3 regions of the Lysinibacillus sp. NPDC097162 genome follow, and region 1 is predicted to be linked to each of the others. Evidence: riboswitches for the same ligand, from Rfam matches in the RefSeq annotation. Region 1 holds a riboswitch; each other region holds the start of a gene.
What was found. A riboswitch is a leader RNA that binds a small molecule or an ion and turns the genes downstream of it on or off. The one in region 1 is predicted to bind thiamine pyrophosphate.
Positions count from the first base shown of each region.

Region 2: it holds a riboswitch for thiamine pyrophosphate, as region 1 does, so the genes downstream of both, thiC (phosphomethylpyrimidine synthase ThiC) here and thiM (hydroxyethylthiazole kinase) in region 1, are expected to answer to the same signal.
Region 3: it holds a riboswitch for thiamine pyrophosphate, as region 1 does, so the genes downstream of both, ACIQXW_RS06960 (ABC transporter substrate-binding protein) here and thiM (hydroxyethylthiazole kinase) in region 1, are expected to answer to the same signal.

Region 1 covers NZ_JBIWDT010000003.1:169,864-177,499, reverse strand. Annotated here, with positions in the region: gene mbcS (acyl-CoA synthetase MbcS) at 1-1,330, opposite strand, end outside; TPP riboswitch at 1,525-1,623, shown strand; gene thiM (hydroxyethylthiazole kinase) at 1,715-2,470, shown strand; gene thiD (bifunctional hydroxymethylpyrimidine kinase/phosphomethylpyrimidine kinase) at 2,470-3,297, shown strand; gene thiE (thiamine phosphate synthase) at 3,284-3,916, shown strand; gene ACIQXW_RS15500 (alpha/beta-type small acid-soluble spore protein) at 4,032-4,244, opposite strand; gene thiI (tRNA uracil 4-sulfurtransferase ThiI) at 4,459-5,667, opposite strand; gene ACIQXW_RS15490 (cysteine desulfurase family protein) at 5,664-6,824, opposite strand; gene ezrA (septation ring formation regulator EzrA) at 7,124-7,636, opposite strand, start outside.
Region 2 covers NZ_JBIWDT010000009.1:13,507-21,142, reverse strand. Annotated here, with positions in the region: gene ACIQXW_RS22475 (S-layer homology domain-containing protein) at 1-617, shown strand, start outside; gene ACIQXW_RS22470 (hypothetical protein) at 728-2,032, opposite strand; gene ACIQXW_RS22465 (methyl-accepting chemotaxis protein) at 2,417-4,519, shown strand; gene ACIQXW_RS22460 (AEC family transporter) at 4,823-5,752, shown strand; TPP riboswitch at 5,800-5,914, shown strand; gene thiC (phosphomethylpyrimidine synthase ThiC) at 6,064-7,636, shown strand, end outside.
Region 3 covers NZ_JBIWDT010000001.1:1,379,404-1,387,039, reverse strand. Annotated here, with positions in the region: gene ACIQXW_RS06975 (ABC transporter ATP-binding protein) at 1-552, opposite strand, end outside; gene ACIQXW_RS06970 (ABC transporter permease) at 527-1,300, opposite strand; gene ACIQXW_RS06965 (thiamine-binding protein) at 1,297-1,590, opposite strand; gene ACIQXW_RS06960 (ABC transporter substrate-binding protein) at 1,591-2,586, opposite strand; TPP riboswitch at 2,781-2,892, opposite strand; gene ACIQXW_RS06955 (hypothetical protein) at 3,263-3,649, shown strand; gene ACIQXW_RS06950 (sensor histidine kinase) at 3,807-4,793, opposite strand; gene ACIQXW_RS06945 (response regulator transcription factor) at 4,790-5,458, opposite strand; gene ACIQXW_RS06940 (alpha/beta fold hydrolase) at 5,475-6,446, opposite strand; partial or broken gene ACIQXW_RS06935 (alpha/beta hydrolase fold domain-containing protein) at 6,799-6,909, opposite strand; gene parC (DNA topoisomerase IV subunit A) at 6,954-7,636, opposite strand, start outside.

The DNA of each region.
Region 1 (7,636 bases):
CTGTAGGATGTTTCATTAATGCATCTTCTACTTCAAATGGCCCTATTGTATAGCCTGAAGAAATAATGACATCATCTCCGCGGCCCTCAAACCAAAAATAGCCATCAGCATCTTTATATGCACGGTCACCTGTTATATACCATTCTCCGCGGAATTGTAGGTTTGTGCGTTCAGGATCTTGGAAATATTTTTTAAAGAGTGCAGGTGTTTCTCGATGCACTGCTATATCCCCAACAACACCTTCCGACACAGGATGTCCTAGGTCATCGATTATTTCTACTGTATTTCCTGGTGTCGGTTTACCCATTGAGCCGACGCGCGCTTCCATGCCAACCATTGTCCCAACAAGTAATGTATTTTCCGTTTGCCCGTAACCATCTCGAACCTGTATATTAAACGTTTCAGAGAACACTTTTACTACTTCACTATTCAGTGGTTCACCCGCTGATACAGCTTGGCGAATTCCGCTTAAATTATAGTCCTGTAAATTATTGAGTGCTGCCATAAAACGATACTCTGTCGGTGTACAACATAATACATTTACTTTAAATTTTTCAAGCAATGACAAATAAGTTGACGCATCAAATTTGCCTTTATAAACAAATGCCGTAGCACCACTGCCTAAAGTTGCTAGGAATGGACTCCAAATCCATTTTTGCCAACCAGGCGCCGCAGTAGCCCATACTATATCATTTTCTTGAACACCTAACCAATTCGGTGCCGTTGTCCGTAAATGAGCATAACCCCAGCTATGTGTATGAACAGCCGCCTTAGGATTGCCAGTTGTTCCACTTGTATAGGCTAAAAAAGCATTGTCTGTACTTTTTGTCGGTGTAGGATTCGTATAGTCTGTAGGATGCTCCTCCATTTTTTCAAGCAACGGTTGCCATGGTGTATGAGCATGACCAATAACATATTGCAAAATACCCTTTAAGTTTTTCACTTCGTCAAATTGCTCAATATATGGCTCGTAGGCAATTATTCCTTTTGCATTTGCATGTGTAATTCGGTATTCAATATCCTTTGTACGCAACATTTCCGAACTAGGGATAATCGTTAAGCCCGCTTTTAATGCCGCTATGTAGACGATATATGCCTCGACAGATCTTGGAACCATAACTAAAAGCACATCGCCTTTTGTTAGTCCCTGCGAAGTAAATACATGGGCCGCCTGATTTGCTTTTTCAAGTAAAGTTGCATATGTAATATGTTGAATTTCTTCATGATTATTATAAACAATTAATGCATTTTTAGTTGGGTCCTGAGCATATTTCTCAATCTCCTCAACAATGTTATACCATTCTGGTGCGATTAAATCCTGTCTTTTCATAATAACTGCCTCCTTATTGCTAGGTTTATTATAAAACTCATTTTTTATTATTTTCAATGGATGAACCTTATTTTAAGAAAGTCATGACAATTATCATGGTTTATTATATGGCATCAGTCACTGCTTTCCAGATAATGATAAAATGCTATTGAATACTGTGGATAGGTATGTTACATTTTGGACAACTAAAAACTTCATGATTGCGGGGGGACTCATAACGAGTTGAGAAGGTAAAACCTGACCCTTTGAACCTGTTAGTTAATACTGACGTAGGGAGCAACACACATCTTATTATTGATGATAGGCTCTTTTTACGTGTATATTTCGCACGAAAAAAAGAGCTTTTTTGCATGCTTACGTCCGTCCAAAAAAAGGAGGACTACGATGATTTTTCAAACTATTCGTAAAAAACAACCACTCATTCATTGTATTACAAATTATGTTGTGGCAAATTTTCAAGCAAACGGCTTATTAGCAATTGGTGCTTCGCCTGTAATGGCAGATGAATCTCTGGAAGTTGAGGAGATGGTATCGATTGCATCAGCCTTATTGATTAATATTGGCACGCTTACTACCCGTACAAATGAATCGATGTTACTTGCTGGAAAAAAGGCAAATGCGCTAGGTGTACCGATTATTTTGGACCCAGTTGGTGTTGGAGCAACAAATTTACGTAAACAAGCGGTACAGCAATTATTAGAAGCCGTTCATTTTGCTGTTATTCGTTGTAATATCGGTGAGCTTGCCGCTATTGCTGATGTTTATTGGCAACAAAAAGGAGTAGATAGTGGCAGCGGTTCAATTTCTGTTGAAGATAAAGCAAAAGAAATTTCTAAAAAATATAATTGTATTGTTATTGTAACTGGTGAAAAAGATTTTATAACTGACGGAGAGCACTCCCAATGGATTATTGGTGGACATGCTCGAATGACAGAAGTTACAGGAACTGGTTGTTTGTTAAGTGCCATTTGCTGTGCAGCTTATATTGCAGGTAATGAGCCATTTTCTCAGTTGTGCAATACATTAACGTGCTATAAAAAAGTTGCTGAACATGCCGCTTCATCCGCGCCATATAACGGTGATTTTGCAGTTTCGGTCTTAAATGAATTACACCGTTTATCGAAGGACGGTGAAAAATAATGCATATTGTAACAACAATAGCTGGCTCAGATAGCGGTGGTGGAGCTGGCATCCAAGCTGATTTAAAAACATTTCAGGAATTAGACGTATTCGGGACATCCGTTATAACTGCTTTAACAGCACAAAACACATTAGGAGTGAACGGTGTACTTCCAATTGAACAAGCTTTTGTAAATAAACAACTTCATTCACTACTGGATGATTTTTCAATTAGTGCAATAAAAACAGGAATGCTTTTTTCTTCAGATATTATTCATACAATTGCACGAGCTCTGTCTAATTTAAATATTCCGCTTATCGTTGATCCTGTAATGATTGCAAAAGGAGGAGAAAACTTATTACAACAAGAAGCAGTTGAGGCATTAAAAAAAGATTTATTACCTCTTGCTACAATCGTAACGCCTAATATTCCAGAAGCAGAGACACTTACTGCTAGAAAAATAAACAATGTATCAGACATTCAGCAAGCTGCTCAATCATTATTAAAATTAGGTGTTCAATGTGTCATTATCAAAGGCGGACATTTACATGACGATCATTTTGCAACAGATTATGTATTTTTTGAAGATGGCGAATCATTTTCAATGCAATCTACTCGAATTGCAACGAAAAACACGCATGGAACGGGATGTACATTTTCTGCTGCATTAACCGCTTTTATTGGTCAAAAAATACCTTTAAAACAAGCAATTATTGAAGCGAAAAAATTTATTCAATTAGCTATTAGCCATGATTTATCGATTGGAAATGGCAATGGACCAACGAATCATTTTGCTTACAAAAAATTTCATGATACTTGCGAGGTGACCATACATGAAAAGGAGTGACTTACAGCTTTATTTTATAATGGGCACAGCGAATGTGAAAAATAGACAACCTTTAGAAATACTTGAGGCAGCATTGCAAGCAGGTATTACGATGTTTCAATTTCGTGAAAAAGGACAACATGCATTGACGAATGAGCACTACGAGCATTTTGCACGTCAATGCCAAAATCTATGCAGGAAATATAACGTTCCCTTTATCGTCAATGATGATATCGACCTTGCCCTTAAGCTTAATGCAGATGGTATTCACATAGGTCAAGATGATTATCCCGTCTCACTAGTACGACAAAAAATTGGACAAATGATCCTTGGTGTTTCTGTCCATACAGCTTCTGAATTGCAAGTTGCTTTAAAATATGGAGCAGATTATATAGGTATTGGTCCTATTTATGCAACCACATCTAAAAACGATGCCAAACCACCTTGTGGAACAGAATTTTTATATCAAGCACATAGCATGTATCCGCTGTTGCCGATAGTCGCAATTGGTGGTATTGACTGCCTGAATGCATCTGCTGTTATTAAAGCAGGTGCAGATGGTGTCGCTGTTATTTCTGCTATTTGCGAAAGTAATGACATTCAAAAAACCGCTTCAACTTTCAAATCATTGTATTTATAGCTTTGTTATATGTATGCATGTAATCGTCTGGCATAAAAAAACTAAATTTAAACAAACTAAAACCAGTGCCTTTTACGGTCACTGGTTTTAAGTTTAATAATTGCTTATTCTGCAATTATTGGTTTTTTGGCATACCTTTTAATTGAGATTCTGCCATTTGTACAAGACGTTTAGTGATTTCACCACCAACGGAACCGTTAGCACGAGCTGAAGCATCAGCTCCTAATTGAACACCAAATTCTTGTGCAATTTCGTATTTCATTTGATCAAGTGCTTGTTGTACACCAGGTACTGCAAGCTTGTTTGAACTACCATTGTTGTTTGTCATGTCTGTCTCACCTCCTTGTGATTATAGAATGTGCGATATTTGTTTTTTAATACAAAAAAAATAAAGGTAAAATGTAACTCTAAAGGAAATTGACTAGAAAATTAAAAAAAGAACCGTCCCAAATACGATTTTGAGACGGTTTCCTTCTTATTAAATGGCGTTTTTAAATAAATGTAAAACAACAATAAATTTATTTGTTACGCACGTAATTTTTTTATAAAAGATCTGCAAATTTATCTGTTGGCTGCTCTTTTTTCGGGAAAATGTAAACTTCACGGTTGGTCACAGCACGTTCAATTAGGTCATCGAAATCAGAAAAGCTTTCATAATGCTCTACTTTTTCAAGCTTTGGTTTCGTTTTCGGACTAGCAGGTGTGAAAATTGTACAGCAATCTTCAAATGGCTGAATCGACGTTTCATATGTGCCGATTTTCTCCGCAATTTCAATAATGTCTAATTTATCATTCGATATAAGCGGACGTAAAATCGGTGTATTCGTTACAGCGTTAATAGCAGTCAAACTTTCAAGCGTCTGACTTGCTACTTGTCCAAGACTTTCACCTGTTACTATGGCAAGTGCGTTAATTTCTTCACGTACTTTATCTGCAACTTTTAACATCATACGACGTGTTGTAGTCATAGACACATTAGATGGCACTTTTTCTTTAATAAGCACTTGGATTTCTGTAAACGGAATAACATGTAATCGAATACTTGCGCCGAATTTTGTTAGCTCATTTGCTAACACTTTTACTTTTTCTAATGAATTTTGACTTGTATATGGTGGGCTAAAGAAATGAATTGCCTCTAAACGCACACCACGTTTCATCATTAAGTAGCCTGCAACAGGACTATCAATCCCACCTGAAAGCATTAATAATGATTTTCCGTTAGAACCAACAGGCATACCACCTGCGCCAGGAATAACTTGCGCCATCATATAAGTTGAATCGTGTCGCACTTCCACGCGTAGCTCTACATCTGGATGTTTCACTTTTACAGATAAATTTTGATATTGAGGTAAAACATGAGCGCCAATTTCACGCTGAATACCGTGAGAATCTAATGGGAATGTTTTATCTGTACGTTTAACTTCAACTTTAAAAGTTAATTGTTCATGTTTAAACGTATCCATAATCGTAATTGCAAGCTGTTTCATGGCATCCATATCTTTGTCACAAGCAGCAACAGGACTGAATGATTGAATCCCAAAAATTTTCGGTAATCCTTCTACTAAAACATTCATTTGTGCCTCATCTTGAATGGCGATAAACATACGATCACGTTCTGTACGAATGTGTAAATGCCCTAAATCTGCAAACGCATAGCGAATATTCTCACGTAAACGACGGATAAAATCCATTTTGTTGCGTCCTTTTGTCGATAGTTCGCCATAACGAATTAACATTTCTTTCCAAATCATAATAAAAGTTCTCCTTTTAGTTCCATCAATACTTTTTTGATAGCTAGTATAAATTGTGCTATGTCTTCAGAAGTTACATGTGCGCCAAAACTCACACGAATAACACCTTTTTTAAAATGTTCATCAATATTTAATGCTTCTACAACATGGCTCGTTTTTGTTTGCTTTGACGAACAAGCACTTGATGTAGATACAATGACACCATATTTTTGTAAGGCATTTATAATTACCTCACCTTTTAAATCACGAATACTAAATGATAAAATATGAGCTGCACTTTCTGGGGTAGATAAAATATGCACAACGTCACCAAATTGCTCTAGCTCAGCACGGATTTCCTGCTGCCATTTACGGTATTTTTCCGCGCGTTCATTCATTGTTTCTACTGCAATACGAGCTGCTTTCGACAGTGCTACTGCTTGCGGAACAGCAACTGTGCCACTACGTAAACCAAATTCCTGTCCTCCGCCTAAAGCATATGGCTGCCATTGCATTTTTTTTCGGAATGCTAAGACACCTGAGCCTTTAAATCCATGAATTTTATGTCCAGAGATTGTAATACAATCAGGACCTTCCTCACCGTTAAATGTTAAAGGTAATTTTCCGAAGCTTTGCACTGCATCGATATGGAATGCCGCTCGACTTTCTGCATGGACGATTGTAGCAGCTTCAAAAACAGGTTGAATAGCACCCATTTCATTATTTACATGCATCATACTAACTAAAATCGTATCTTTGCGTATTTTTGCCTTTAGCTCATCTAATGAAATTACACCTTGTGCATTTACATGTAAATACTCTATTTCAAAGCCTTCTTTTTCAAGCTGTTTGACTGATTCTAAAACAGAAGGATGCTCTATTTCCGTAGTTAAAATATGTTTACCCTTATGTGTGTTGCCACGTGCTAAACCAATAATTGCTGTGTTATTTGATTCGGTACCACCTGAAGTAAATAGCACATTTTTTGCTTCAGTCTTCAAAATATCTGCTACTTGCTCACGCGCACGCATTAATAATTCATTTGATTCTACACCCATGGCATGAATCGATGCAGGGTTCGCATAATACTGTTCATTCACTGCCATAAACGTCTGCATTACTTCTTTATAAGGCTTTGTTGTAGCACTATTATCAAGATAAATTGTATTAACTTTCATTATTTTTCACACACTTTCAAAACGTTGATTTAACGGTATTTATCATAACGCAATCTGTGGCGATTGACTACTAATTATTCTGATTTAGTCATTTATCGTCCCTTTTTGATGACCTATATAATGAAAAAAACTACCCATTTTAATTTATTTTGACCATAGAATAGCACGAATAAATTTACTTTTTTTGACCATTGCTAACGTTAGTAGCAATAAATAAAATAGCTACCTAAAAAGTTCATTACGTCACTTTTTAGGTAGCTGTTTCTTTAGTTTATTTTCTTTTATTCACTTCGAACTACTTAAGACTTTGTTAGCGTCTCTTCTGCAACTATTGCTTCTATACGCTTTAATGCACCTGGCTCCATTTCCTCTACTGCAGTCCCAGCTTCTTCTAAAGCTTTCGCATAACGGTATTGATGGAATGCTTGTTCGGCTTCTTTTAAACGAGCATTTAATTTTGGATTCGTTGCACGGTGACGATTGCCATATTGAATGATACGTTCGATAAGCATAACATTCTCAATCAATTCATGGGCCTTCGAATGCACATCCTCAACACAAAGAGTCGCTGCATTCAAGTTATTATGGATTGTTCCCATGTTGAGTGGAACTTCTTGTAGACTTTGCATGACAATATAAATATGCTCAGCAGCCTCATCTAAACGAGCATCCATCTCTTCTGGAATACCAGGAATATTTGCCTTATTTAACAGGCGATCTGTTTCTTGTAGTGTTTTTTTCAAGTTTTCCACTTGTGTACGAGCTTTATTTTCATCAATGCGAAGCTTTTTCATTGTATTCGATAAATGCCC
Region 2 (7,636 bases), on a different contig from region 1:
TTGATATTACAGGCACAAGGGATTGGGAATCTCGTAAGCTAATTATTAAGTTTGCTAATGAAGTAAAACAAAGCTTTGATATCAGCGTAAATGCTACCGCAAAAGATAAAGGCGGCTGGACATTTAGTAAAGATAGAGCAGAGTACAAATATCCAACAAAAGAAAATACAATTACTTCTGCGACATTATTACCAGATACGCAATTCCCAAGCAATTTGAATATTTCTAAGAAGGTTCAGGTTGTTGCGAATCTGAATGCTGATATTACATGGGATCAGCACTATTACTATGCAGTACTGAACGACGGATATGATTTATCACTTAATAATATTGAAAGTATTATTGCTAATGCAGATAGTAATAACTTTACGTATATTCCTGGTGGAGCGATTGTTTCTTACGGTAAAGGTAAGATTACAGCACCTGCAGATGCAAGTTCTGCGAAGACCTTTACAGCGATCCAAACAGGTAGTGATCCAACTTCAACAAATATATTCCAAAAAGATCAACGAATTTATCTGTTCACGAAAGATAAGTATGGAAATATTGTGTATGCAAAAGCTTCAACAGATCCAGCAGCTTTAAATTATGTATTAATTCAGCCTAGAACACAATAAATCAAAATTAGAAAGACACTAGCTATTTATAATGGCTAGTGTCTTTTTATGTGGACAAAAGAAAAAATCCCACACCTATTAATGACTGGAATCAAGGAGTGGGAATTTATTCAATTTCTAACAATTTGGAATGTACCAGATGTTTGCGTTTCAATGATGTATTGATTGCCATTGACTGTATAGGACACAGGCTCGTGGTCTCCAAAATCATTGATTTGAACGATGGAAGCATTCTCAGGTAAATTTTCTAAAATGATTTCGATATTTGCTTCGAATTTAGCAGGCATCTTATTTAATACCGCTTGGAACGTAATGCGATTTAAATTTCTTGTAAGCTGAATGTCCATTACGCCAAAATCTTCATTAACGAGCGTATTCAATGGTGGAATGATAACAACCATATTTGCCTTTGTTGTTAATACAAAGCGTTCATTGTCATTTTCAGAATCAGCAACATTGATTTTTGCTTTATATGTGTTTCGACTTTTCGACATGAGCGTATTTTTTCCTGGTACTGCGGCAGAGTCGGATAATTCCGGTGTTTTGATCGTATTGCCCTTAGCTGGTAGTTTATATTTTCCTTTTACATAGTCTACTAATATCCACACATTTGGCACAAGCTGTTGTTGTACAGGCGTTAATGCTTCGAAGGCAGTTTTTACTGCTTGTACATCGTGCGTTGTAGATGTTTTCGGCGATAAAGCTGCAATGGCATTTTCGACTTCTTTTGCAGCGGCCTTATCCATCGTAACGACGTGTTCAGCATCTAGTAAAAGCTGTTCAATACCTGTAGGCAAATAAACGTTTGAGAATTTTCTTAATGCATTATACTCTGCTCGTGCTTCAGCCACATCTTTATGGAAGCTAAGACGAGAGGCGTTTAATAGTTGAATTTTATTTACAACTTTATCGATAGAAGTATTTGGTGTAATCGACGACGTCAATATTTTTTGTGTTTCGGCGCTGACAAAAGTTTTTTGCGCAGCATTCAATGTGTTGTACCAATCTCTCGTTTCAATAACGTTTTGATAATAGTTAACAGAAGTAGAATCGACTGAAGCCAATTTTTCTTCAATTTGAGCAGCTAGTCTACGATAATTCACTCTTGTTTGTTGGTGATTTGATAGAGTCGAGTAATTTGTAACATATTGTTTTTCAGTTTCTGACAATGCATTGTAGGCTTTGATGGCAGCCTCTAAGTAAGCCTGAAACGCAAATGATGTATCATTAATATTTGAAATAAGCTGTATAACATTCTGCACGTTGGAATTATAGTAGTAATAATTATTATATATGTATGCCGTCTTTGCATGTGTCGAGGTATCGGCAGCTGATGCAGACGTTATAGGTGTTGAATAAATAAGTGATGGAACGGCTACTAGAGCAAGCAAGGCTAGGCTTTTTTTATGTTTCATACGGGCAAACCTCCTATTTTAATAATACTAATTTTATCATAGCTTAAGGATTTTTTATGCATATTTTAGGTTAATAGGTAAAAAGGTCAGTCGTTTTTTATAGTATAATATATCATTACTACCACTAGAAGCGCTTCCGAAATTTCTACAGTGATAAAGAGAGCGGGAATTTTAGTTAGAAAGTTATTTCTAATGCCTATAGTTGTTTAACTCACATATATATTACAAATTTTAGTAAAAATGGGTGTTGGTATCAATTTGTTGTCTAAAAATCAGGCATTTTTATTAGAAAATTTTATTTGACTTGGTAAAATTAGATTATTTATTGTTGTGATACATAGGTCCATACATTATGATTATTTTATAAAAATGGAGGTGTTTGTAATGAAAAAACCAAAAAGTATTGCTTTAAAACTATCTTCTTTAATTTTAGGATTATTTTTAGTGTTATTTATCGCTTATACATTGGTAACAAGTGTTATTCTACATAATCAGAGTGTCAATGATTCAGAAAACGCAACGCTTCAAAACGCGGAATTATCTGCTGCGAAGATGAGCGAACGGTTTAAGAAAGCCAATGATACATTACAAACGACAAAACGTATTGTTGAAGCAATGCAAAAAAATGACGAGCTTTCAACAGAAAGTGTAATGGATATACTGGAAACTAATTTAATGAAAAATGAGGATTTACTTGGTGTAGGTGCCGTCCTTGAAAATGGCGCTATAAAAGTTGGCCCAACTATCGACACTGCATTAATAGATCAAAATAATCGCTTCATACCTTATTTAACTAAAGATGGAAATAAGACTTCTACTAATGCTATAGAGGGAATTGACAAAACGGATGCGGCTGATTGGTATCGTATACCAACAGAAGAAGGTCGTGCTGTGCTAACAGAGCCGTACGATTATAGCGTGAGTGGTAAAACGATATCGATGACGACAATTGCAGTACCGCTAGTTAATGCCTCAGGTAAAAATTTTGGCGTATTAACAGCAGATTTATCTGTTGATTTTTTAAAGGGATTAGCTGAATCCATTACTCCTGATGGTGGTTATGCAGGAATTATTACAAATCAAGGTATGTTAACAGTAAATAGTATTAACGAAAAGCTAGACGGGACGAATATGCAGGATGCTATTGATTGGACAAGTGTTAAACAATCCATGGACAATGGGGTGCTAGATAGTCTGTATGTTGACTCTAAGCAGCTTGGAGAAGAATCATTCAATGCTTTTGCTCCAATGATGTTAGAAAACATTGACGAAGTATGGTCAGTGCAGTTAGTTTTACCTAAATCTAAAATATTAGAAACGTATAATAAAGTTCTCATCTTTACGATTGTAGCTGCAATCATTATGGTAGTTTTAATGGCTGCTGCCAGTGCGATGTTTATCTTTAAACAGTTAAAGCCTTTGAAAGTTTTACGTGCATCCATTGAAACGGCGGCTGAAGGCGATTTAACTAAAAAAATAGATGAAAAATTTATAAAATCAGATGAAATTGGTGCTGTTGCAGTAGCCTATAACAATATGCTGGACAAAACGAATGATGCCATCCATACGGTATTAAATTCTTCAACATTACTTAATCAATCATCAGATGATGTCAATGAAGCATTTAATGAAATTGTCGCATCAAATCAAGAAGTATCTGTAGCTATCAATGAAATTGCGCAAGGTGCTTCGAAACAATCAGAGGATACGGAGGAAACAAATTATCGAATGATTGATTTGTCCGATCAAATTGACGCCATTACAATGCTTTCCAAACAAATGGATGAGCTGTCAATGAAAACAAAAGCTTCTACAGAGCAGGGCATGAAAGAAGTTGAAAGCTTACGTGATCGAAATGCTGAAACAAATGAAATGAATGTACGCATTCAAAGTCAGATGGAATCTTTATCTAGCAACATCAGAAACATCAACCAAATTATTGTATCCATTCAAGGAGTAACGGAGCAAACCAACCTACTAGCGTTAAATGCAAGTATTGAGGCTGCTCGTGCAGGAGAGCATGGAAAAGGCTTTGCAGTAGTAGCGGAAGAAGTTCGTAAACTAGCGGAACAGTCTAAAAACGAAACAGAAGTGATTAAGAAAACGGTAACTAGCATTCTAGAAGACGCGAAGCAAACGGTGTCCGTTATTGCTTCTAATGCTGATTTGATGCAAGCTCAAAATGAATCAGTGCAAAATACAGAGCTTGCTTTTAAAGATAATAATGAGCTTTCTCATTCTATTGCAACGGCAATTAATGACCTCTTGTCAAATCTTTCCCAAATGTTAGAGCAAAAAGATCAGGCAGTTACAGCGATTCAAAGTATTTCTGCCGTTTCAGAGGAAACTGCAGCTTCTGCTGAACAAGTAAGTGCATCTGCTGTGGATCAACAGGCAGAAATGCAAAAGGTTGCAGAATCAATTAACAATATGAACCAAATCTCTAAAGAGCTACAAGAAGTCGTGAATCGATTTAAACTTGCATAATTAAGCTATTGAATTTTCTACAAAGCAAAGTGAATATCCCGAGGTAATCGCCAGTAAACCTTCCGAAATCGCCGATAAACCCTCGGAAATCGCCGATAAACGTGGAGGAATCGCCGATACACCCTCGGAAACCGCCGATAACCTTTGAGAAACCGCCGGTAAAACTTCTTGATGCTTTTGTAGACACGTTGAGACTGTCCTTTTCCAAGGACAGTCTCTTTTTATGTAAACGGTAGAGCTGAGAGGGCATTGACCCAGTTTGGGAACAGTTTTACTATAGAAAGATGAAAGGGGGGCGCCTCCATGATGTATCTCGGTATGATTTTCTTTAAAATTGTTGCGCCTATTTTAGTGTTACTTGTACTTGGGGCGTTTTTACAGAGGAAATTTCAATTTAATTTAAAAGCGCTATCCCAGCTTATTACATATTGTTTTATGCCAGCAGCGGTATTTGTAAATTTATATGAAACGAGCGTGGAACTATCGGTGCTCGGTGAAGTGGCATTATTTATTGTGCTCTTTATTGGGAGTCAAATGGTGCTTAGTCATTTTATAGCGAAGGGGCTAGGTTTAAAGAAAACAGAGGCAGCGGTATTTAAAAATAGTGTTGTACTCATTAACTCTGGTAACTATGGCATTCCGGTGGCACAAATGATTTTTGTGACACAACCAATTGGGGTGGCCATTCAAGTTATTCTCGTTATTTTTCAAAATGTAACGACCTATACATATGGATTATATAATTTAATTTCTTCAACTAAATCAGGTATGGCCATTGTGAAGGACTTCCTGAAAATGCCGATTATTCATGCGCTCATTATCGGTGTGGCAATGAATTTCTTTAATATTGGCATTCCCCAATTTATCCGTATTCCAATTGACCACGTTGCTGATGGGTTTATCGCTGTTGCTCTTATTACGCTCGGTGCGCAACTATCTCAGCTTGAAATTAAATCAATGTTCAATAGAACTGTGTTTGTCAGCTGTTTTACACGACTTGTAGTAGGTCCAGCTGTTGCATTGCTTATCATTTTTGCCCTCAGCTTAGATGGCGTTGTGGCCCAATCGCTCTTTATTGCGAGTGCATTTCCAACTTCACGTAATAGCTCGAGTCTAGCTCTAGAATATGATTTAGGGTCAGAAACCGCTGCACAAACGGTGCTTTTTTCAACAATTGTAAGCTGTATTACTGTGACAATCGTAATTTATATGGCAGAAATACTATTTACTTAATGGCTTCCATCTATTAGGAATATCTGTTACACTAGCATCAAACTGAATAGCTTAACTAGGGGAGTCCGATGAGTCGGGCTGAGAGGGAAACGCATTGAGGTTTCTTGACCCTTTGGACCTGATCTGGCTCATACCAGCGTGGGAAAGTTAATGAACTTCGCACTCCTTGAACTTTGCGATAAATGTAACCTTACATGTACAGCCGGATCCAATATTTTTTTGGATTCGGCTTTTTATTTGTAATGCTACTTGTTGGAGTGGGCTAGATTCGGTCCTTTTAATAATTTACGTAAAAGGGAGCGGAATAGTAAATGACAACAGTTAGCGAAAAAAACATGAACATTATGACAAGCTTTGACGGAAGTAAAAAAGTATATGTAGAAGGATCACGTCCAGATATATTAGTGCCAATGCGTGAAATTAAGCTAAGCCCCACAACGGGTAGCTTTGGTGAAGAGAATAACGCACCTATACGAGTTTATGATACGAGTGGCCCTTATACAGATCCAACTTACAAAGTCGATATTACAAAAGGTTTACCAGCTTTGCGTCGTGAGTGGATTAAAGAACGGAGCGATGTAGAGGAATACGAGGGACGTACCATTAAGCCCGAGGATAATGGATTCCGCAACGCGGATGACCCGCGCATAAAGGAAAATGTTTTTCCAAAGCTTTCTCGCAAACCTTTACGTGCGAAAAAAGGCTGTAATGTGACACAGCTTCATTATGCAAGACAAGGAATTATTACGCCAGAAATGGAATTTGTAGCGATTCGCGAAAATTTAAAACCAGAATTTGTACGTGCAGAAATTGCGGCAGGGCGTGCTATAATGCCATCTAATATAAATCATCCTGAGGCGGAACCGATGATTATCGGCCGTAACTTCCACGTGAAAATTAACGCCAATATTGGAAATTCAGCTGTTACTTCATCCATCGCTGAGGAAGTTGAAAAAATGACATGGGCAACACGATGGGGTGCTGATAATATTATGGATTTATCTACTGGTAAGCACATTCATACAACTCGCGAATGGATTATCCGTAATGCTGCTGTGCCTGTTGGAACAGTGCCAATTTATCAGGCGCTTGAAAAGGTAAATGGCGTTGCTGAGGATTTAACGTGGGAGGTGTATCGTGACACGCTAATCGAGCAAGCTGAACAAGGGGTTGATTACTTCACGATTCACGCAGGTGTATTGCTGCGCTATGTACCGCTTACAGCTAATCGTGTAACGGGTATTGTTTCGCGTGGAGGTTCAATTATGGCACAGTGGTGTCTATTCCATCATCAAGAAAATTTCTTATATACTCATTTTGAAGAAATTTGCGAAATTATGAAAACGTATGATGTTGCCTTTTCGTTAGGGGATGGATTACGACCTGGCTCAATTGCAGATGCCAATGACGAGGCGCAGTTCGCAGAGCTTGAAACGCTAGGGGAGTTAACGCAAATTGCTTGGAAGCACGATGTACAAGTGATGGTAGAGGGACCTGGGCACGTGCCAATGCATCTTATTAAGGAAAATATGGACAAGCAATTAGAAGTTTGTAAAGAAGCGCCATTTTATACATTGGGTCCTCTAACGACGGATATTGCTCCTGGCTATGATCACATTACATCAGCAATTGGGGCTGCAATGATTGGCTGGTTTGGAACAGCGATGCTGTGCTATGTAACACCGAAGGAGCATTTAGGGTTACCAAATCGAGAAGATGTTCGTGTAGGTGTTATCACATATAAAATTGCGGCACATGCAGCGGATTTAGCTAAAGGTCATCCTGGTGCACAGCAGCGAGATGACGCTCTTTCAAAGGCTCGCTTTGAGTTTCGTTGGCGCGATCAATTTAATTTATCGTTAGATCCAGAGCGAGCTGTAGAAT
Region 3 (7,636 bases), on a different contig from region 1:
ATGTGTAACAAACAGGATAGATTTTTTATGTTCCTCCCAAATCGATAACAGCCATGCTTGCATTTCTAATCTTGTAAACTCATCAAGCGCTGAAAACGGCTCATCTAAGCATAAAATTGGTTTCTCACTGACGATGGCTCGCAGAAATGATACACGTTGCTGCATGCCTCCTGATAAAGCATGAGGATAAGCATTTTCAAAAGAAGATAGGCCAACCTTTTCTAACCATTTTCTTGCAAGCTCTATATTAGGTCGATGCTGCAATTCTTCTACAATTGTGACATTTTCCAAAATTGTCCGCCACGGTAATAAGCAAGGTTGCTGTGGCATGTAACCAATAGTGCCTGTTTTTTGCTGAATGTCGTCTCCATTTAACAAAATAGCACCATGATTCAAAGGCGTTATACCTCCTATTAATTGAAAGAGAGTGCTTTTACCACTACCTGAGGGACCAATGATTGCCACAAATTCTCCTTCCTTTACTGTAAAGGATAAGTTTTTAACTACTTCAAGCGAGCCAAAGGATTTAGATATGTCTTGAATGTTCAGCATGTGATCCCCTCCCCTTTACAACTAGCTTTTCAACAAAACGAATAACGCCAAACAACAATAAACTTAACAATACAATCGCAAATATCGCCACAAATACACGATCCGTCCGAAACGATGATTGGGCAAGTGTCATATAAACACCAATCCCCTTTTTCGCACCAAGCCATTCCGCGATGACAGCCCCCATTACACTATATGTCGCTGCAATTTTTATACCAGAAAATATAGACGGATAGGCAAATGGCCATTCTAACTTCCAAAATGTTTGACCTTTTGTAGCACCTATCATTGCAAAATAATGCTTAAGCTCAGATGACGTTTGACGAAATCCATCCATTGCCGCAATAACGATAGGAAAAAAGCAAACGAGACAAATAATAATCAGCTTCGGTAACAGCCCAAAACCAAACCAAATAATTAATAAAGGTGCTAGGACAAGCACAGGCACATTTTGTGACACAATTAAAATCGGATACACAAATGCCCGTACCGTCGCTGAACGGTGTAATAATATCGCAACACTCAAGCCGAAAAATATACCAATAGCAAGGCCAAGTACCGCTAGCTGTATAGTAGCGAACACATGGGGCATGAACGTCTTATAAGAGTGAACACCCTCAGTAACGATGGCACTCGGCGCTGGTAATAGCCAATGTGGGATGTCAGCCAAACGGATAACGACTTCCCAAATAACTAACAGGAAGGCGATAAAAATAATCGACCTTCCTTTCGTTACTACTTGTTTCATCCTCGATACTTCTCCGTCAACGTTCCCATTGTAATGCCAGTTGGTTGATATAAAATTTTCACTTGCGTAATAACATTAATAGCACCCAATTCAATCATTTTTTTATTCATCTCTTCTATAATTTGGAGTAAGGTAGACAGTTCACCTTCCATTGTCGTTTCTAGTGGTTGCACTTCATAGCGCACACCTGAAGCATCAATGATCGCAATCGCCGCATCAACGAATGGAATCACATCCTCGTATTTTTCTGTTTTAGGTATAATTTGTACACTAATTAATGAATTAGCCATTTATTTTGCCCCTTTCTTTGGTAAGAAATCATTTGTAAAAGCTTGATCTGCATGAAATTCGCCTTCTAATACGTTGTTCTTTGTCATCCAGTCCGCATAGTTTTCCCAAACTGCTAATTTTTGTTCGCCCCATTGCGCTGCATCATCTTGATATTTGTTTGCTAACCATTCCTGACTTTTATGCACAAGTGCTTTATCTAAATCAGGTACCGCTTCAAGCAATATATCCGCTGCTTCACTAGGATGCTCAATGGCATACTCATAACCTTTTGTAGTAGCTGCAACAAATGCCTTTACCACATCAGGATTATCCTTAATCATCTTTTCATTCGTTGCAAGTACAGGTGTATAATAATCAAGTTGCTCACTATAGTCTGTTAAATACTGCATATTTAATTTTTCTCCACGAAGCTCCGCCTCAATACCTGTCCAAGCATAATAGATCCAAGCAAAATCTATATCCTTCTGCATCATTGTGAAAAAGTCTAAGTCTCCTGCATTCACGATATCTAATTTCTTTATATCAGCATTTTCTTTTTGCATTAGAGATTGTAAAACAGCTTGTTCTATTGGGCTTCCCCAACCACCATACGTTTTGTCTTCGTAATCTTTTGGTGACGTAATGCCTTTTGAAGCATCTGATGCAAAGCCAGATGTATTATGCTGAATAATTGCTGCAATCGATACAAGAGGCACGTCTTGAACACGTGCTTGCGTTATACCTTCCTGGTAGCTAACGCCAAACTGAGCTTTGCCTGATGCAACAAGTTGATCTGCCCCCGCATCACCAGGTAATAAAATGTCTACGTCTAAACCTTGCTCCTCAAAGTAGCCAAGCTTTTTCGCAACATAAAGTCCTGTATGATTCGTATTAGGTGTCCAGTCCAGTACAACGGATACCTTTTTCAATGTGCTTGTTTCCTCTTTGTCCTCTTTTTCGCTACAACCAACTAATGTTAATAATGCAGCAACAAGAACGAAAAACCACTTTTTCATGCTGTGTCCTCCAAGTCTAGTAGTTTGAAAGTGTTCACGATTGAATGTTTTCACCAGAAAAGGTATTCTCAGGCCATTTGCATCGCTTCTAATAGATTACTCCTAGTTTTAGGCGGAATAATGAATCCTAAACAAAAAAACGCCTAGGAGTTATCCCAGACGTTTGCAAACGGTATCAAAAAATAGTATACGAATATTTTTGAATAGATGTTCCCTACGCTGGTACGAGCCAAATCAGGTTCAAAGGGTCAGCATCTAAACGGACGCAATCTCAGCTGGCAACTTCCAGCCCCCCTACATTCTTAACTTATGAACTTTTCGTTGATTATTATAACCATATCTATCGTAAAATGACAAGCTAGTATTTTCGTAATTGATAAAAATGAGCTTCTATTGGACTATACAAGTATTCTGCAACATGACTTTTGCAAATAGAATATGCATGGAATTTGGAACATCAAAAATTCTCCAATACGAAACAGTTAATCTTTTGCAAAACCAACAAGTTAAAAAAGAGTTATTCTCCATACAACACGATATAACTTCCATCGCCCTTTGAAAAGATAGTTGCTATATGTCATCTAGTTATAATTGAAATTAAACTAATTATAGAAAACATTTTTTCTTCGTAATTTTTGAGAGTTTGTGCTTTATTCAAAGTGTCAGGAGTGAGTTGATGAAAAAGCTTTTAAAAATTACCGTAGTATTTCTTGTTTTACTCGGAGCAGCTGGCTATGCTGTATGGCATTTAGGGACAAATATCGCTTCCGAAAAAATAATTGAAAAAGTGAAATCTAATTTAGATGACGAAAATTTAGAAGAAGTTAAAGCTTATATCGAGAACGATTCGAAGGTTCAAGAAATTGTAAGCGAGGCAGCAACTACAAATCCGGATACTCTTCCCTTCCAAACTAAGGAAGAAGCGACACATGTGTTAATTAAAAAAGTGGGCGTTAATCGTTTACTTGAAATTCAGGAACAAGCGCAAAACGGTTCAATTAGTAAGGATGAAGTATTATCCGAAATTGAAGGTAATAAAACAGGCTCGAGTCCTATTAAGTGAAATCGAGTCCTTTTTTCTATTATTTTTCTATTGTTGCTAGTTAAACTAAAGCGCACGATTGTTATATAATTTAAGCATTTACAACGTTAAACATAAAGATGTTCTCAAATAAGATTTTGAGAAGCATTCAATTAGAGCCGTTGCAATTACTAAAGTTTTAATGTTGCGCATAACTTATGGTGACTTGAGTACCTTTTTCGTTAGATTGGATTGTACTCTGTAGTTCAAGCATTCGGCAAATATCTTCGATGATTCGTAGGCCAGTACCCTTTTCCTCCACATTAAACCCAACCCCATTATCCTTAAATATAATTGAGTTTTTTTGCAAAGTGATTTCCAATGTATCGCACACTGCATGGCGCAAAATATTTTGGAAGATATTATCAAATAATCTGTGCAACCAAATTTCATTACTCTTCCAATGGCATTTAGTTGAGGAATCGTTTAACACAATAGAGATTTGGTTAACTTTATATAAAAAATTCCACTTTAAAATGATGGTATTGATAAGTTTTGGAACATCTACTTTTTCCATGATTATATAGGAATTATCAACACAAGATAAGCGCTCAAAGTCATATTCATTGGATAACTTTGAAATATAGTTTATTTGTTCGTTTAAAGAATTGAAAATATCCTGATGTTGTGAAAAATCATTTTCGATTGTGTAAAGTTGTAAGCGCATAGCTGTTAAAGGTGTATTAATATCGTGGCGCAACTGAGTTAAAAGTTCTAGTTTCATTTGCTCTTGTTGCATTATTTCAATTTCCTTCGATATCGTCCGGTCAATGAGAAGGTTTACTGCATTGGTTAAATCCCCTAATTCATCATTTCGAGAGTAAGGAATCTTTTGAAGTCTCTTCTTGTCGTTACTCGCCAACTCCATAATGGTTTGGTTTAATTCATTAATTCGTTTAATTAATGAATTAATGGATTTGGAGAATAAAATAGCCAAAGTAATAAAACAGACGATAAATAACCCTAGCATAATTGGATAGGCTTTTGACTCAAAAAAACGTTTTTCTGTATCATTTGAAAAATGATTGTAAATTACCGTTACGATTACATTAATTACTACAATCGAAAGAGGAACACTGAATATAACCGACAATAGCAATAGTTGATATTTCTTTTTTAGTTTCATTGTTTAACACGGGTATTCATACGATAACCTTCTCCATATACATTTTGAATAATCACACCATCTGTATCCGCAATCTTGTTGCGGACCTTTTTAATATACACGTTAATTAAATTAGGATTACGATCTTCTAGCTGCCAAAGATAATCAATGAATTGTTCTTTAGATAAAATAAAATCTGCGTTTTCATAGAGGTAAAAGAATATTTTCTTTTCAAAGGCTGTAAATTCGACTTCTTTATTATTCTGATTATTAACGACACGCATATGAGTAACATCAATGGATAAATGCTGTATTTGTTTGTGAATTCCGTAAGAAGCAATTAATTTATTTTTTATTCGTATTAATAATTCCCTTGGATCAAATGGCTTCACCATGTAATCTTCTCCAATTTCAAGCCCTCTTAATTTACTATCAATGTCACTTCTAGCAGTTAAAAATATTATAGGAATATTATGCCCTAACTGATTAATTCGCATTGAAATCTGATACCCGTCCTCTCCAGGTAGCATAATATCCATAATAACAATGTCCACTTGCTTTATAACTGTATATAAAGAAGCTCCATTTTCTAACCAGATTACTTTATAACCTTCTTTTTGAAGTATATTCTCCAATAAACTTCCAATCATTTTATCATCTTCTACAAGTAAAATTGTAAACAACATTTTTGTCTCTTCCTCACTATTTTTCAGCCATTTCTTGCAAGAACTTTTGGGTTTCTTCATAAATTTCAGTTGGATGGTACAAGTAAATACTGTGCTTGCTTTTTATTTGAATAACACTTGAAACTTCTAACTTCTTTGCGAAATCTTGATAGTCTTTTAGTGATGCTTTAGCAGCTTCAGAATTTTTATCAAGGTACGCATCAATAAATAAAATAGGGGTTGTTTTTGGAATAGATAATGCGGTAGACTTTTTGCTATTTTTTACGGAATGTAGCATTTCTTGTTCCATATCATTGTTGATTCCCTGTTTATTTGATACTGCTTTAAATATATCTTTTTCTTGTGAAGTCAGAAAATCCTTCTCTAAGACGGCATCGTTATATGCTAAAATCGGAAACACTCTTTGGAATCCTAATTCACTTAATATAGTTCCTGCCTTCATAAAAGCCTTTTCTACGAAACCTACCGGATGTTTTATATATTGAGAAGGTAAACCAATATCTAACGCCACAATCGCTTTAACTTCTTTCGGATATTTCTGCGCCCAATAGATAGCTTCGATTCCTGAAATAGAGTGTGGTACTAAAATATAAGGGGGCTTATTGCCACTTTTAAATAGTGCCTCCCTCGTTTGTTCTAATATTACATCTATATCTCGATCGTCGTTAAATTCATCACTATACCCATATCCTGCTCTTTCCACAACGGCAATTTTATTTTCTTTTGAAAAATGACGATACAAGCTTTTTAATTCATACATAGGTGCTGCTACTGCTGAGCCAGCCATAAATACAAATGTATCTGCATTCTGACCTTCAGAATAAATGTTAATCTTCTTCCCATTAAAATCGATTAACTTGCCCGTATTATTCTCTAGTAACAATGTCTCTTTATTCTCTTTGAACTTATGGAAGCTAAATACAGAACCGATAAGCACAATCAATAAAGTGAAGAAACTTATCAAAAACCACTTCATCATTTTTTTCATTTTCTACTTGCCCCTTTCAATTATAAATACAAGGTTAAAGTAGAAAAATATAATTCTTATAAACTTTTGATAAATTTTTGAATGGTAATATCGACTGACTAAAGTTCGTGCGCACATTAAAAAGTCACGAATGTTTTTAAATCAACGATTCGTGACTTTCCTTATGAGATTTTTATAGGTGTATACAGCAAGGTGTTTTCACTCGCTAACCCTAAAAAATGTTTTTCAACTAAATGATCCTTTAACGAAACCGTTCGCTGATTCTTGAGATTACGCCCGTTTATTGTATTTCAAGTTTATAATTTCTACCAATTGGCTGCTAACCTGAGTACATTTAAAAATAAAATAACGCCTAGTTACTAATTACATTAAAAATTTTCTGTTGAGCATCTTTGGCTTCAGGGATTGGCATGACAACAAACACATGAATCATTTTGGGATATACATAGGAAAAAGTCTTTATCAAAAAAGCCCAGTTCTTTGATAGAACATGGGCAAAGTAGTTTGTTATTCTTCTTTTTTTGTTTTAACTACATGAGAAATGGCACCATCTGTAGCGATATCGACTTTAAAGGAACCGTTTGAATGACGATCAGCGCGAGTTAACGCTTTGACATCAATGATTTCTTGCACGCCCTTATCTGTTTCAACAATAACCTGTTCCTCATCACTAGCCTTTACTACCGCAACAATTCGGTGTGGATTTGCTTTTAATTCTGTTAACACTTTTAAACCACGTTTTGCGCGGCTAGCTATATCGACTTCTGCGACATTCATCTTTTTCACGGCACCACGTTGTGTAACAATGACAACATACTCCGTGTCAGATGGTTTTAATATTGTAACACCAACCAATGCTTCCCCATCTTTTAATGTAATACCTTTCACACCACCAGTTTTAACGCCAGTGACAGGCAGCTCTTCAATCGGGAAGCGAATAGCATATGCAGTATCTGTGATTAATAACAATTCGGCATCATCTGATACAATGTCCGCAAGTATCATTTCATCACCCGATTTCACATTCATCGTTTTAATCGGTTTAGAATAACGTGTAACGGCGTAATCAGCTAATGGTGAACGTTTGATTTGCCCTTCTTTTGTAGCCGTTAAAATATATGTGTTCGGCTGTTCAAACGAGTCAAAACCATAAACAGCAATAATGGTTTCGTCTTCACCCGTTGGCACAA